Regions from separate parts of the Pseudocitrobacter faecalis genome, predicted to be linked through region 1. Evidence: predicted binding sites of a transcription regulator. Region 1 holds the regulator's gene; each other region holds the start of a gene.
The links. Region 1 encodes PurR, which represses purine synthesis genes. Its sites were predicted from a motif close to CANGCAAACGTTTGCNTG; they were not measured.
Positions count from the first base shown of each region.

Region 1 (4,216 bases):
TGTGCCGGATAATAATCGGTCACCATCGCCTGCCAGGTTACCGCTGCGGCACATACGCCGACTGCCTGCACGAATCGCAGAACGAGCAGGGTGGTGGCATCGCGTACCCACAGCATTCCCAGACAACCAAGGGCAAAAATCGTCAGGCCAATCAGCAGGACAGGCTTGCGGCCATAGCGATCTGAGAGCGGCCCCCACAGCAGCTGTGCTACGGCAAACCCGGCAAGGAATAAACTCAGACTCGCGCTCACGGCGGCAGCCGGTGTTTGCAGATCGCTTTGAATCGCGGCGAAAGCCGGAAGATACATATCGGTGGCGAGGAAGCCTAAAACACTCAGGCCCGCCAGCCAGACTAAAAATCCTTTCCCAGGTTGCATAAAAACGCCTTTTTTGTACAGATGAGGAGGCTGAGAGTGTAGAGAGTGAAAACTGCCTTGTGAAACGCTAATATTTGCGTAGTGGTTTCAAAAATTTTGTGAGCAGAAAATGTGGTCTGAATATTCGCTGGAAGTTGTGGATGCTGTCGCGCGGAACGGAAGCTTTAGCGGCGCGGCAAATGAGCTCCACCGTGTGCCTTCTGCAATCAGTTATACAGTACGGCAACTCGAGGAGTGGCTGGCGGTTCCGCTGTTTGAACGTCGTCACCGGGATGTGGAATTAACCCCTGCAGGGGCATGGTTTTTGAAAGAGGGGCGCTCTGTTATCAAAAAAATGCAGATCACCCGTCAGCAGTGTCAACAAATAGCCAACGGCTGGCGTGGGCAGTTGGCGATTGCCGTGGATAACATTGTCAAACCCGAACGCACACGACAGATGATTGTTGATTTCTATCGCCACTTCAGTGATGTAGAGCTGCTGGTCTACCAGGAAGTTTTTAATGGCGTATGGGATGCGCTGGCGGATGGGCGAGTTGAACTGGCGATTGGCGCGACACGCGCGATACCCGTAGGGGGGCGATATGCGTTCCGGGATATGGGCATGCTGAGCTGGCAGTGCGTGGTCGCCCGCTCGCATCCACTGGCACAAATGGAGGGGCCGCTCAGTGATGACGTGTTGCGCAACTGGCCGTCACTGGTGCGCGAAGATACATCGCGTTCGTTACCTAAACGTACCACCTGGTTACTGGATAACCAGAAGCGGGTCGTGGTACCGGACTGGGAATCGTCAGAAACCTGTTTATCTGCTGGATTATGCGTTGGAATGGTGCCAGATCATTTTGCGCAACCAAAGATTGATAAAGGCGAATGGGCGGCACTGGCACTGGAAAACCCGTTTCCCGATGCCGCCTGTTGTCTGACCTGGCAGCAAAACGACAGTTCACCAGCGCTAAGCTGGTTACTCGACTATTTAGGGGACAGTGAAACGCTGAACAATGAATGGTTGCGAACGCCCGACTCGAGCGTCCGCAAAGACGCTTAACGGCGGTAATCGCGGAACGGGCCGTCGGCCACGGAACGGCGTTCAATCAGGCGCGGGTGCACTTCGATGGACTGCGACTCTTCGCGTTTGCTGACGATTCTGTCCATCAGCATATTGAAGGCGGTTTCCCCGAGGGAGTCCTTCGGCTGGTGGATAGTGGTCAGTGCTGGCGTAAAGAAACGCGAGTTGCGCACGTTGTCATAACCAATCAGCGAGATATCCTGCGGCACGCGCAGGCCCATTTCGTCTGCGGCGCACAACGCGCCCATCGCCATGATATCGCCGCCGCAGAAGATAGCGGTAGGGCGCGGATTCTGGGACAGTATTTGCTGCATCGCGCGGTAGCCGGACTCCGGTTCGAAATCGCCCTGCACAATCCAGTTTTCCGGCACCTTGATCATCATCTCTTCCATGGCTTTCATAAAGCCAGCCAGACGACCCGCGCCGGTGTTACGCTCCAGTGGGCCTGGGATCACGCCGATTTCGCGATGTCCGCGTTCCACCAGATAACGACCAGCCATGTAGCCGCCTTCAAAGGCGTTATCAATAACCGAGTCGGTAAAGTCGGCTTTCGCTTCACCCCAGTCCATGACCACCATCGGAATATGGCGGTATTCTTCCAGCATTTGCAGCAATGATTCCGGATATTCTGAACACATCACCAGCAGGCCGTCCACGCGCTTCTGCGCCATCATTGAGAGATACGCGCGCTGTTTCTCAAGATTGTTCCACGCATTACCGAGGATCAGGGTATAGCCTTTCTGGAAGCAGTTCTTCTCAACGGCTTCAATAATTTCTGCAAAGTAGGCAGCTTCACTGCTGGTCGCCAACAAACCAATGGATTTGGTGTGATTGACCTTCAGACTGCGGGCCACGGCGCTGGGAGAGTAGTGCAATTCTTTGATTGCCGCCCACACCGCTTCACGCGTCTCTTCGGCGACAAAACGCGTCTTGTTAATCACATGTGATACAGTTGTAGTGGAAACGTTTGCGCGCTTCGCTACATCTTTAATAGTTGCCATTCCATCTCACTCCAGACCCGGGCCTGCCCCTGATCGATTCAATACGAAAACGTTTGCCTTCACTCACCCTGGCGCAATGTTATGAATTGCGGTTCGCCGGGAAAACGACACAGGACGACAGGAGGGGGTCAATGGCCGATACACTTTTTAATAAGCGTCGAATTTTGTCTTATCTTTGACAAAAGTGGAAGCGCAAAATCGGTTATTGCGTGAAATCCGGGAAGATTTTTGCGATTAAGTGTGCAAAAATGACATAGCTCACTTTTGGTGTGGGGATAATAAGGAGAAAAATTGATGAGTACCGAACTGAAGATGTCAATTACCACCACGGTTATTACGCTGGCGCTGATCGTTGCTGCTGCGCTGACCGCCGTCCTGCATTAACCCATCCTAAAGGGAGAGACGGCTCTCCCTCTCTTCGATTGTTATCAATTCAGCAAAAATATTTTGCTAATTTGTTCACTTCTGTTTTTTTGTGATTGATGTCATGCTTTTGCCATCTGTTGTCACGCCGCCTTGCGTTTGCGGCAAACCGGAGTCAAAGCATGAAAGTGAATTATCCCTTACTGGCGTTAGCCGTAGGCGCATTCGGAATCGGTACCACCGAATTTTCGCCAATGGGGCTATTACCCGTTATTGCCAAAGGGGTTGATGTCTCGATTCCCGCCGCTGGCATGTTGATCAGCGCTTACGCTGTAGGTGTGATGGTTGGCGCGCCGCTGATGACGCTGCTGCTTTCACATCGCGCACGGCGCAACGCGTTAATCTTCCTGATGGCGATTTTCACTTTGGGCAACGTCCTTTCCGCGATTGCACCGGATTACACTACGTTAATGCTGTCGCGCATTATTACCAGCCTCAATCACGGTGCGTTCTTTGGTCTGGGATCGGTTGTTGCCGCAAGCGTGGTACCGAAAGATAAACAAGCGAGCGCCGTCGCGACCATGTTTATGGGGCTGACCATCGCCAACATCGGCGGCGTTCCGGCGGCAACATGGCTCGGAGAAACGATCGGCTGGCGTATGTCGTTCCTGGCGACGGCCGGGCTCGGCGTGATTGCGATTATTGGTCTGTGGCTGTCGCTGCCGAAAGGCGGGGCGGGTGAGAAACCGGACGTGAAGCGTGAACTGTCGGTGCTGGTTCGCCCGCAGGTACTGTCTGCGTTGCTCACCACCGTGCTGGGCGCGGGGGCGATGTTCACGCTCTATACCTACATTTCGCCGGTGCTGCACACTATCACGGATGCGACACCTGCCTTTATCACATTGATGTTGGTGCTGATTGGTGTAGGTTTCTCCATCGGCAACTATCTTGGTGGTAAATTTGCAGACCGTTCAGTCAGCGGTACCCTGAAAGGTTTTCTGCTGCTGTTAATGTTGATAATGCTGGCGATCCCGTTCCTGGCGCGCACGGAAATCGGTGCCGCATTCAGTATGGTGGTGTGGGGCGCGGCGACCTTTGCGGTGGTGCCACCGTTGCAGATGCGCGTAATGCGTGTTGCGCATGAAGCGCCGGGGCTTTCTTCTTCCGTCAACATTGGCGCGTTTAATCTCGGTAATGCTTTAGGTGCCGTAGCCGGTGGTGCGGTGATTTCTGGCGGACTGGGTTACAGCTTTGTGCCGGTGATGGGGGCGATTGTGGCAGGACTGGCGCTACTGCTGGTTTTCTTCAGCAGCCGCTCTCAGGGTGAAGAGGTCGTGGTAAGCCAGTAACAACAACGCAGAAGGGGAAACCCTTCTGCGTCATTTTCTTTATGCCGCCAGATTCTCAGCAAC
Region 1 is NZ_CBDDNJ010000002.1:1,838,625-1,842,840, forward strand. Features, by position in the region: gene punC (purine nucleoside transporter PunC) at 1-377, opposite strand, end outside; gene punR (DNA-binding transcriptional activator PunR) at 487-1,419, shown strand; gene purR (HTH-type transcriptional repressor PurR) at 1,416-2,441, opposite strand; gene cydH (cytochrome bd-I oxidase subunit CydH) at 2,736-2,825, shown strand; gene ACOXYR_RS09575 (MFS transporter) at 2,987-4,153, shown strand; gene sodB (superoxide dismutase [Fe]) at 4,193-4,216, opposite strand, start outside.

Region 2 (4,216 bases), 820 kb from region 1:
CCTGATTGGTATTATCCACATATTAAAAATGGTTAATGGACGCTACTATAAAATTTATGGCAGTGATGTTTATCCGGTTTGTTCACACTATTGAAAAACGGATTCTGAAAAATGTGAGGAAGACGAAATTACTGCGAAAAGAGAGGGATAGGATTGGGGGTACAGAAAAGAAAACGCCAGGTTGCCCTGGCGTTAGACGCGTTAACCTTCGTTATGCATCTCTAAGTTTTCCACTTCGTTCTGCAACTGCACCGCTTTGGCGTCGTCGTTACGCAGGGAATCGAGATAATCGAGGTACTGTTGATCGACATCTTTAGTGACGTATACACCGTTAAATACAGAACATTCAAACTGTTGAATATCCGGGTTTTCTGCGCGTACCGCGTCGATCAGATCGTCCAGATCCTGGAAGATAAGACCGTCTGCGCCGATGATCTGGCGAATTTCGTCGACTTCACGACCGTGGGCAATCAGCTCGGTCGCGGTTGGCATGTCGATACCGTAGACGTTCGGGAAACGAATTTCCGGTGCGGCGGAGGCCAGATACACCTTCTTCGCCCCGGCTTCACGTGCCATCTCGATAATCTGCTCTGAGGTGGTGCCGCGCACGATCGAGTCATCGACCAGCAGGACATTTTTATCGCGGAACTCGGCACGGTTGGCGTTAAGCTTACGGCGCACCGATTTACGACGCAGTTGCTGGCCCGGCATGATAAAGGTACGGCCAACGTAGCGGTTTTTCACGAAGCCCTGACGATACGGTTTGCCCAGAATACGCGCGATTTCCAGCGCGATATCGCAGGAGGTTTCCGGAATCGGGATCACCACGTCAATGTCCAGGTCTTCCCACTCGCGGGCAATCTTTTCACCCAGTTTGGTGCCCATATTCACGCGCGCGCTGTAAACGGAAATCTTGTCGATAAAGGAGTCCGGGCGCGCGAAATAGACGTACTCGAACAAGCACGGGTTGCTGACCGGGTTATCCGCGCACTGGCGGGTGAAGAGCTGCCCCTTCTCGGTGATATACACCGCTTCGCCCGGCGCCACGTCGCGCAGGAACTCAAAGCCCAGGGTATCGAGCGCCACGCTTTCGGAAGCAACCATATATTCCGTGCGGCCATCACCAATATCGCGTTTGCCCAGCACCAGCGGGCGAATGCCGTTCGGGTCGCGGAAGGCGACCATGCCGTGACCGATAATCATTGCCACGCAGGCGTAAGCGCCACGGATTTGACGGTTGGTCGCCGCAATTGCGGCGAAGATGTTATCGGCTTCCAGCGGATAATGACGGAAGTTGTCGAGTTCGCTGGCGAAGATATTCAGCAGGATCTCGGAATCAGAGGTGGTGTTGATGTGGCGGCGCTTCTCTTCGAACAGTTTTTGACGCAGTTCGTGCGCGTTGGTCAGGTTGCCGTTATGGGCAAGCGTAATGCCATACGGGGAGTTGACGTAGAAAGGTTGCGCCTCAGACGCGCTGGAGCTGCCAGCGGTTGGGTAACGCACGTGGCCAATCCCCATGTTGCCCTGCATACGCTGCATATGGCGAGCTTCAAAGACATCGCTGACCAGCCCGTTTGCCTTACGTAAACGGAAACAGTTGTTTGCATCAATGGTGATGATGCCCGCGGCATCCTGTCCACGATGCTGCAGCACCGTTAACGCATCATAAATCGACTGGTTGACCGGCATAACACCGGCGATACCGACAATACCGCACATACGTCTTTTCCTCGTTAAGCCACATCTCAGGACTTATGTCCTGGGCAAGAAACTTGACGAGCTTTGCAGATAGTCAAAGAACCATCTGATGATGAAACTGAACTGCGGGATAAGCTGCGATTTATGCCAGTCTTCGCTTTTCGCCACACCGGTAAAGGTATCAAGGAAGAACAGAATAGCGGCGACGATTAACACCCCGCGTAGCGCACCAAAACAGATGCCCAACACCCTGTCCGTTCCCGATAAACCGGTTTTTTCCACCAGTTGACCGATAACGTAGTTAACGATAGCGCCGACGATAAGCGTCGCGATAAACAGTACCGCGATAGCAATCCCGTTGCGAACCAGTTCATCATCAAAGCCCGTGAACCAGACGGACAGGTACGTGTAGTAATGACTCGCGACAAAGAAGGCACAGCCCCATGTCACCAGCGATAACGCTTCACGAACAAAGCCACGGATAAGGCTAACCAGACAGGAAAAACCTATTACCGCGATAATGGCGTAATCAATCCAGACCATATGTGTCCCACGATGCTACGCCCTGTCATCCGGTTCGGGGCGCATTCTAACAGAAAAAGAAAACGTTTGCGTAGGGATTTCCTTTCCCTGCGAAAATAAAAATGGCGCTGAAAAAATGTTCAACGCCATCGCTTCTGGAGGGGTTTTTAATCCCCTCACCCCGGCCCTCTCCCTCAGGGAGAGGGAGAAAACCCACACCGACCTTTACATCGTGCTCGATCGGTTGCCTCACCTTAGGGAGAGGGAGAAAACCCGCACCGACCTTTACATCGTGCTCGATCGGTTCCCTCACCTAAGGGAGGGGGAAATACCCGCACCGACCTTTACATCGTGCTCGATCGGTTCCCTCACCTCAGGAAAAGGAGAAAACCCGCACCGACCTTTACACCATGCTCGATCGGTTCCCTCTCCCTCAGGGAGAGGGCTAGGGTGAGGGTCACCTTTAATTTGGCGAATACCCCATCACCACCCCGCTCAGCCCGGAGAGCTGCTTAAGCTCGCCAAGCGAACCTTTAAGCTTCTCTTTCGACGCATCAGGCCCTACCAGGATGCGGGTAATTTTACCCTGAACTGGCGTGGAAGGCGACGTGTAGACGCGATAGCCCGCACCGCGAAGCGACGCGACAATCTCGTTGACTTTATCGGCGTTTTTCAACGCGCCAAGCTGCACGACGTACGCCTTCCCTTCCGGGGCCGGTTTTTCAGCAGGCGTCGGTTTGGCGGGCGGTGTTTCAGTCGCGGCGGCGATTTGCTCGCTGGCGACATCACGCGCTGGCTGCGGCTTCGGTTTCGGCGGCTCAACCGGTTTGGGTTTTGGCTTCGGTTGTTCCACTTGCACCGGCGCAGGATCGATGCCGTTGTTGTTCGCTGCGGCAAAACGCCCCGGATCGAGCGACGGTGCAGCCGCATCGCCCGCTCTCACTTCTTCCGCCGCGCCTTCCGGCGGCTGAGCAGGCAGCGCCTGCGTCGCCGTCGGCAGCATATCGGGCTCATCGCGGTCGCCCGGTTTTGGCACCAACGGGATCGCGGCAAACTCATCCTGGTAGTGTTTTTTCTGCCCGTCGAGCAGCCCTGGCAGCACAATGACGCCCAGCGCTACCAGCACAATTGTCCCGACTAAGCGGTTCTGAAACTTACTTGCCACCGGCTCTCCCCGCGTCTAACTCTTCCATTACATGCGCTACCGTGTGGAATGAGCCACACACCAGCACCGTATCTTCTGGCCCGGCATCGGCCATCGCCGCGTGCCACGCCTGCGCCACGCTGGCGTAGACGGTTCCTGCGCGTAAGTGTTTCACCAGCTCTTCAGCGGTGGCCCCGCGCGGCCCTTCTAAAGGCGCACAATACCAGCTATCGACCACACCTTCCAGACACGCCAGCGTACCGGCGATATCCTTATCATGCAGCATACCAATAACCGCCAGAACGCGCCCGGTCAGCGGCTCAGATTTGAGACGCCCGGCGAGGTACGCGGCGGCATGCGGGTTATGAGCAACGTCCAGAATCACGCGCGGTGAGGTCTGGATAGTCTGAAAGCGCCCCGGCAGAATGGCACCGGCGATACCGTCACGAATGGCCTGCTCGCTAACGTTAAGGCCACTGGCACGCAGTGCCGCCAGTGCGGTCGCCGCATTAGGTTGCGGCACCTGCGGCAACGGCAGCGCATCCAGGCGGCCTGTCGCATCGCTAAACCACCAGCTTTCAGCGTCCACGCCATACTGCCAGGCAATATCACGTTGTAACAACTGTGCGCCCTTTTCACGCGCCACATCAGCAATTGTCGTCGGCATATCAGGTTCACCGACGACCGCAGGACGCCCGGCACGGAAGATACCGGCTTTTTCACGACCAATACTTTCGCGATCCGGCCCCAGCCAGTCGGTGTGATCCAGTGCGATACTGGTAATGACCGCGACATCCGGATCCACCAGGTTGGTGGCATCCAGTCGCCCGCCGAGCCCAACTTCCAGAATGA
Region 2 is NZ_CBDDNJ010000002.1:1,015,261-1,019,476, reverse strand. Features, by position in the region: gene purF (amidophosphoribosyltransferase) at 202-1,719, opposite strand; gene cvpA (colicin V production protein) at 1,753-2,241, opposite strand; gene dedD (cell division protein DedD) at 2,684-3,385, opposite strand; gene folC (bifunctional tetrahydrofolate synthase/dihydrofolate synthase) at 3,375-4,216, opposite strand, start outside.
Region 2: cvpA (colicin V production protein) is a predicted target of PurR. The motif match lies at 2,297-2,314, and genes of this name have one in related genera.

Region 3 (4,216 bases), 2.7 Mb from region 1:
CACGAATTATGCGCAATGCTCAAGGTAAGAAGGGTGAAATTCGGTGTCAGCGTGTGGGGATAATGCCGGATGACGTCACCGCCATCCGGCAAAGCGGATTACTCTTTCTCTGGCGGGAAGACCAGATTCAGAACAATCGCGGTGATACCGCCAGCGGCGATACCAGAGGAGAGCAGGTTTTTCAGCCAGTCCGGCGCAAACTGAAGGATTTGCGGCTGCTGGGAAACGCCCAGGCCGATGGCCAGTGAAAGGGCAATAATCAGAATTGCGCGGCGATTCAGCGGTTCGCGGGAAACAATACGCACGCCGGATGCGGCGATGGTGCCGAACATCACCAGCGTTGCGCCGCCCAGAACCGGCTCAGGAATGTGCTGCACAAAACCGCTTACCGCCGGGAACAGACCCAGCACGATCAACATCAGCGCAACGACAAAGCCAACGTAGCGGCTGGCAACGCCGGTCAACTGAATTACGCCATTGTTCTGACCAAAGCAGGAGTTCGGGAAGGTGTTGAACACCGCAGAGACAAACGAGTTCAGGCCATTAGCCAGCACGCCGCCTTTCAGGCGCTTCATGTATACCGGGCCGGAGACCGGTTGCTCAGAGACGTCAGAAGTCGCCGTAATATCACCAATTGTTTCCAGTGAGGTGATCATAAAGACCAGCATCAGCGGCAGCAGCAGGTTCCAGTCGATGCCCAGGCCATAGTACAGCGGGGTTGGGATCATCAACAGGTCGGTGTTGGTCGGCGCGGTATTTTCTGGCAGCATGCCGAGGAACCAGGCCATCAGATAACCTGCCGCCATGGCAATGACCAGCGATGCAATGCGCAGGTACGGGTTGCGCTGGCGGTTAAGCAGAATAATCAGTACCAGTACGATACCCGCCAGCAGCAGATTTTTTGGCGCGCCAAAGGTGTTGTTGCTCATCGCCGCATAACCGCCGCCAATGGATGTCAGGCCAACCTGAATCAGTGACAGCCCGATAATCATGACCACCACGCCGGAAACCAGCGGCGTGATAATACGACGCGCCAGATGCAGCACGCGCGAAAGCACCATTTCTGTACAACTCGCCAGCATCAGCGTACCAAACAGCGCCGCCATCATCGTCGGCACATCGGCACCACCGGTTTTCAGCGCGGTACCGCCCATAATCAGCGGCGCAACAAAGTTAAAGCTGGTGCCCTGAATAGACAATAGACCCGAACCCACCGGCCCCCAGGCTTTAATCTGAATGATGGACGCCACACCGGAAGCGAAGAGCGACATACTGATAATGTGCTGAGTATCCGCTGCCGGCAGACCCAGCGCCTGACAAATCAGCAGGGCAGGCGTGATCACCGCAACAAACATCGCCAGCAAGTGTTGCAGTGCGGCAAAGAGGGTTTGTGGCAGCGGCGGGCGGTCTTCTAAGCGGTAAATCAATTCGCTGTTTTGAGTGTGCGCAACCGGTTGCGCATTTTCTGACTCAAGGGTGTTGGCGGACATCAGAGGCGATCTCGTGGTGGAAAAGTGGCGATTTTATCGGACTGGTGGGTAAAAGCAAACGGTTGCTTTGGGAAGGCGTTAAAAAAATACCGGATCTTAATTTTTATCAATTATTCATTACATAAATGATTTATCGGCGTGATTAACCTTTTTCTGTCATTTTTGCGCATTTATTGATTACAATCTGCTCCCTGATCTTACGATGAGATCTCAACGACACAGGAAATACGTCGCGTATGAATGAATCATGCGTCAGGTAAGGAGCTTCAAATATGTTTCATCTCGATACGTTATCTACGCTGGTCGCGGCGACTATGGTGCTGCTGTTAGGGCGCAAACTGGTTCACTCCGTCCCCTTCTTTAAAAAATATACCATTCCAGAACCGGTCGCCGGTGGGCTGCTGGTGGCGCTGGCTCTGCTGGTGCTGAAAAAAAGCATGGGTTGGGAAATCGACTTCGATATGAGTCTGAAAGACCCGCTGATGCTGGCCTTCTTCGCCACCATTGGTCTGAACGCCAACCTCTCCAGTCTGCGAGCGGGCGGAAAAGTATTAGGCACCTTTCTGATAGTGGTGGTGGGGCTGCTGCTGATGCAGAACGCCATCGGCATTGGCATGGCGAAAATGCTGGGGCTGGATCCGCTAATGGGCTTACTGGCAGGCTCGATTACGCTCTCTGGCGGGCATGGTACCGGGGCGGCGTGGGGCAAACTGTTTACCGAACGCTACGGTTTTACCAGCGCAACGGAAGTCGCGATGGCTTGCGCAACATTTGGCCTGGTGCTGGGTGGCCTGATTGGCGGGCCCGTGGCGCGTTATCTGGTCAAACACTCTTCCTCGCCGGACGGTACACCAGAGGATCAGGAAGTGCCGACGGCGTTTGAAAAGCCGGACGTTGGGCGCGTTATCACCTCGTTGGTGTTGATTGAAACCATCGCATTGATTGCGATTTGTCTGACGGTCGGGCGAGTCGTTGCGCAACTGCTGACCGGCACCATGTTTGAATTGCCAACCTTTGTGTGCGTGCTGTTTATTGGCGTTATCCTGAGTAACGGCCTCGCGCTGGTCGGGTTTTATCGTGTCTTTGAACGTGCGGTGTCGGTGCTTGGCAACGTCAGCCTGTCACTCTTCCTGGCGATGGCCTTAATGAGCCTCAAACTGTGGGAGTTGGCTTCATTAGCGCTACCGATGTTGGCGATTCTGGGGGCACAGACGCTGGCGATGGCGCTGTACGCGATGTTCGTCACCTACCGGATGATGGGTAAAAACTACGATGCGGCGGTGCTGGCAGCAGGTCACTGCGGCTTTGGCCTGGGGGCGACGCCAACGGCGATTGCTAATATGCAGGCGATTACCGAACGTTTCGGCCCGTCGCATACGGCGTTCCTGGTGGTACCAATGGTGGGAGCGTTCTTCCTTGATATCGTCAATGCGCTGGTGATTAAGCTCTATCTGATGTTACCGATGTTTGGCTAATCAGTGCGGGGAATGTGGCGGGGGCGCTTCGCTTGCCCGCCCTACATCGATCGCAATTCTTTGTAGGGCGGGCAAGCGAAGCGCCCCCGCCATCGTTTTTTACTCGTCGTGATCTTCCCACGCCAGCGCGCGTTTCACCGCTTTTTTCCAGCCGCTGTAACGATAATTACGCTCGGTCGTTTCGATGCCCGGGCGGAATTCACGCTCAATTACCGCTTTCTCCTGCAATTCATCCAGATTCTGCCAGAAGCCTACTGCCAGGCCCGCGAGATACGCAGCACCTAACGCGGTCACTTCGCGGACTTCCGGGCGCTCTACACGGGTACCCAGAATGTCTGACTGGAACTGCATCAGGAAATTATTGGCAACCGCGCCGCCATCCACGCGCAGGGCGTGCAGACGAATGCCGGAGTCAGCTTGCATCGCTTCCAGCACGTCGCGCGTTTGATATGCAATGGATTCCAGCGTGGCGCGAATAATGTGATTCGAGTTGACGCCGCGCGTCAGGCCGAAAATCGCGCCGCGCGCATACGGATCCCAGTAGGGGGCTCCAAGGCCGGTAAACGCCGGAACCACATACACACCGTTGGTATCTTTCACTTTGGTGGCGAAATACTCAGAGTCGAACGCGTCGCTGATGAGTTTCATTTCATCACGCAGCCACTGAATAGAGGCACCAGCCATAAACACCGCGCCTTCCAGCGCATAGTTCACTTCACCGCGCGGGCCACAGGCAATGGTGGTCAGCAGGCCATGCTCCGATTTCACCGCTTTTTCGCCGGTGTTCATCAGCATAAAGCAGCCGGTGCCGTAGGTGTTTTTCGCCATCCCTTCCTTCACGCACAGCTGACCGAAAAGCGCCGCCTGCTGATCGCCTGCGATCCCGGCGATCGGAATACGCGTGCCGCCTTTCCCACCGATGTTGGTCTGGCCATATACTTCGGAGGATTTGCGCACTTCCGGCAGCATAGCGCGCGGGATGTCGAGCACCTCGAGCATTTTGTCGTCCCAGTCCAGTTCATTGATGTTGAACAGCATGGTACGTGAGGCGTTGGTGTAATCGGTGACGTGCACGCGCCCCTGGGTCATTTTCCAGATAAGCCAGGTGTCGACGGTACCGAACAGCAGTTCACCACGGCGGGCGCGCTCGCGGGAACCCTCTACGTGGTCGAGGATCCACTTCACTTTGGTGCCGGAGAAGTACGGGTCAACCACCAGGCCGGTAGCTTTACGCACATACTCTTCCATACC
Region 3 is NZ_CBDDNJ010000002.1:4,551,341-4,555,556, forward strand. Features, by position in the region: gene ACOXYR_RS21945 (nucleobase:cation symporter-2 family protein) at 99-1,490, opposite strand; gene gltS (sodium/glutamate symporter) at 1,763-2,965, shown strand; gene glpK (glycerol kinase GlpK) at 3,065-4,216, opposite strand, start outside.
Region 3: ACOXYR_RS21945 (nucleobase:cation symporter-2 family protein) is a predicted target of PurR. The motif match lies at 1,542-1,559, and genes of this name have one in related genera.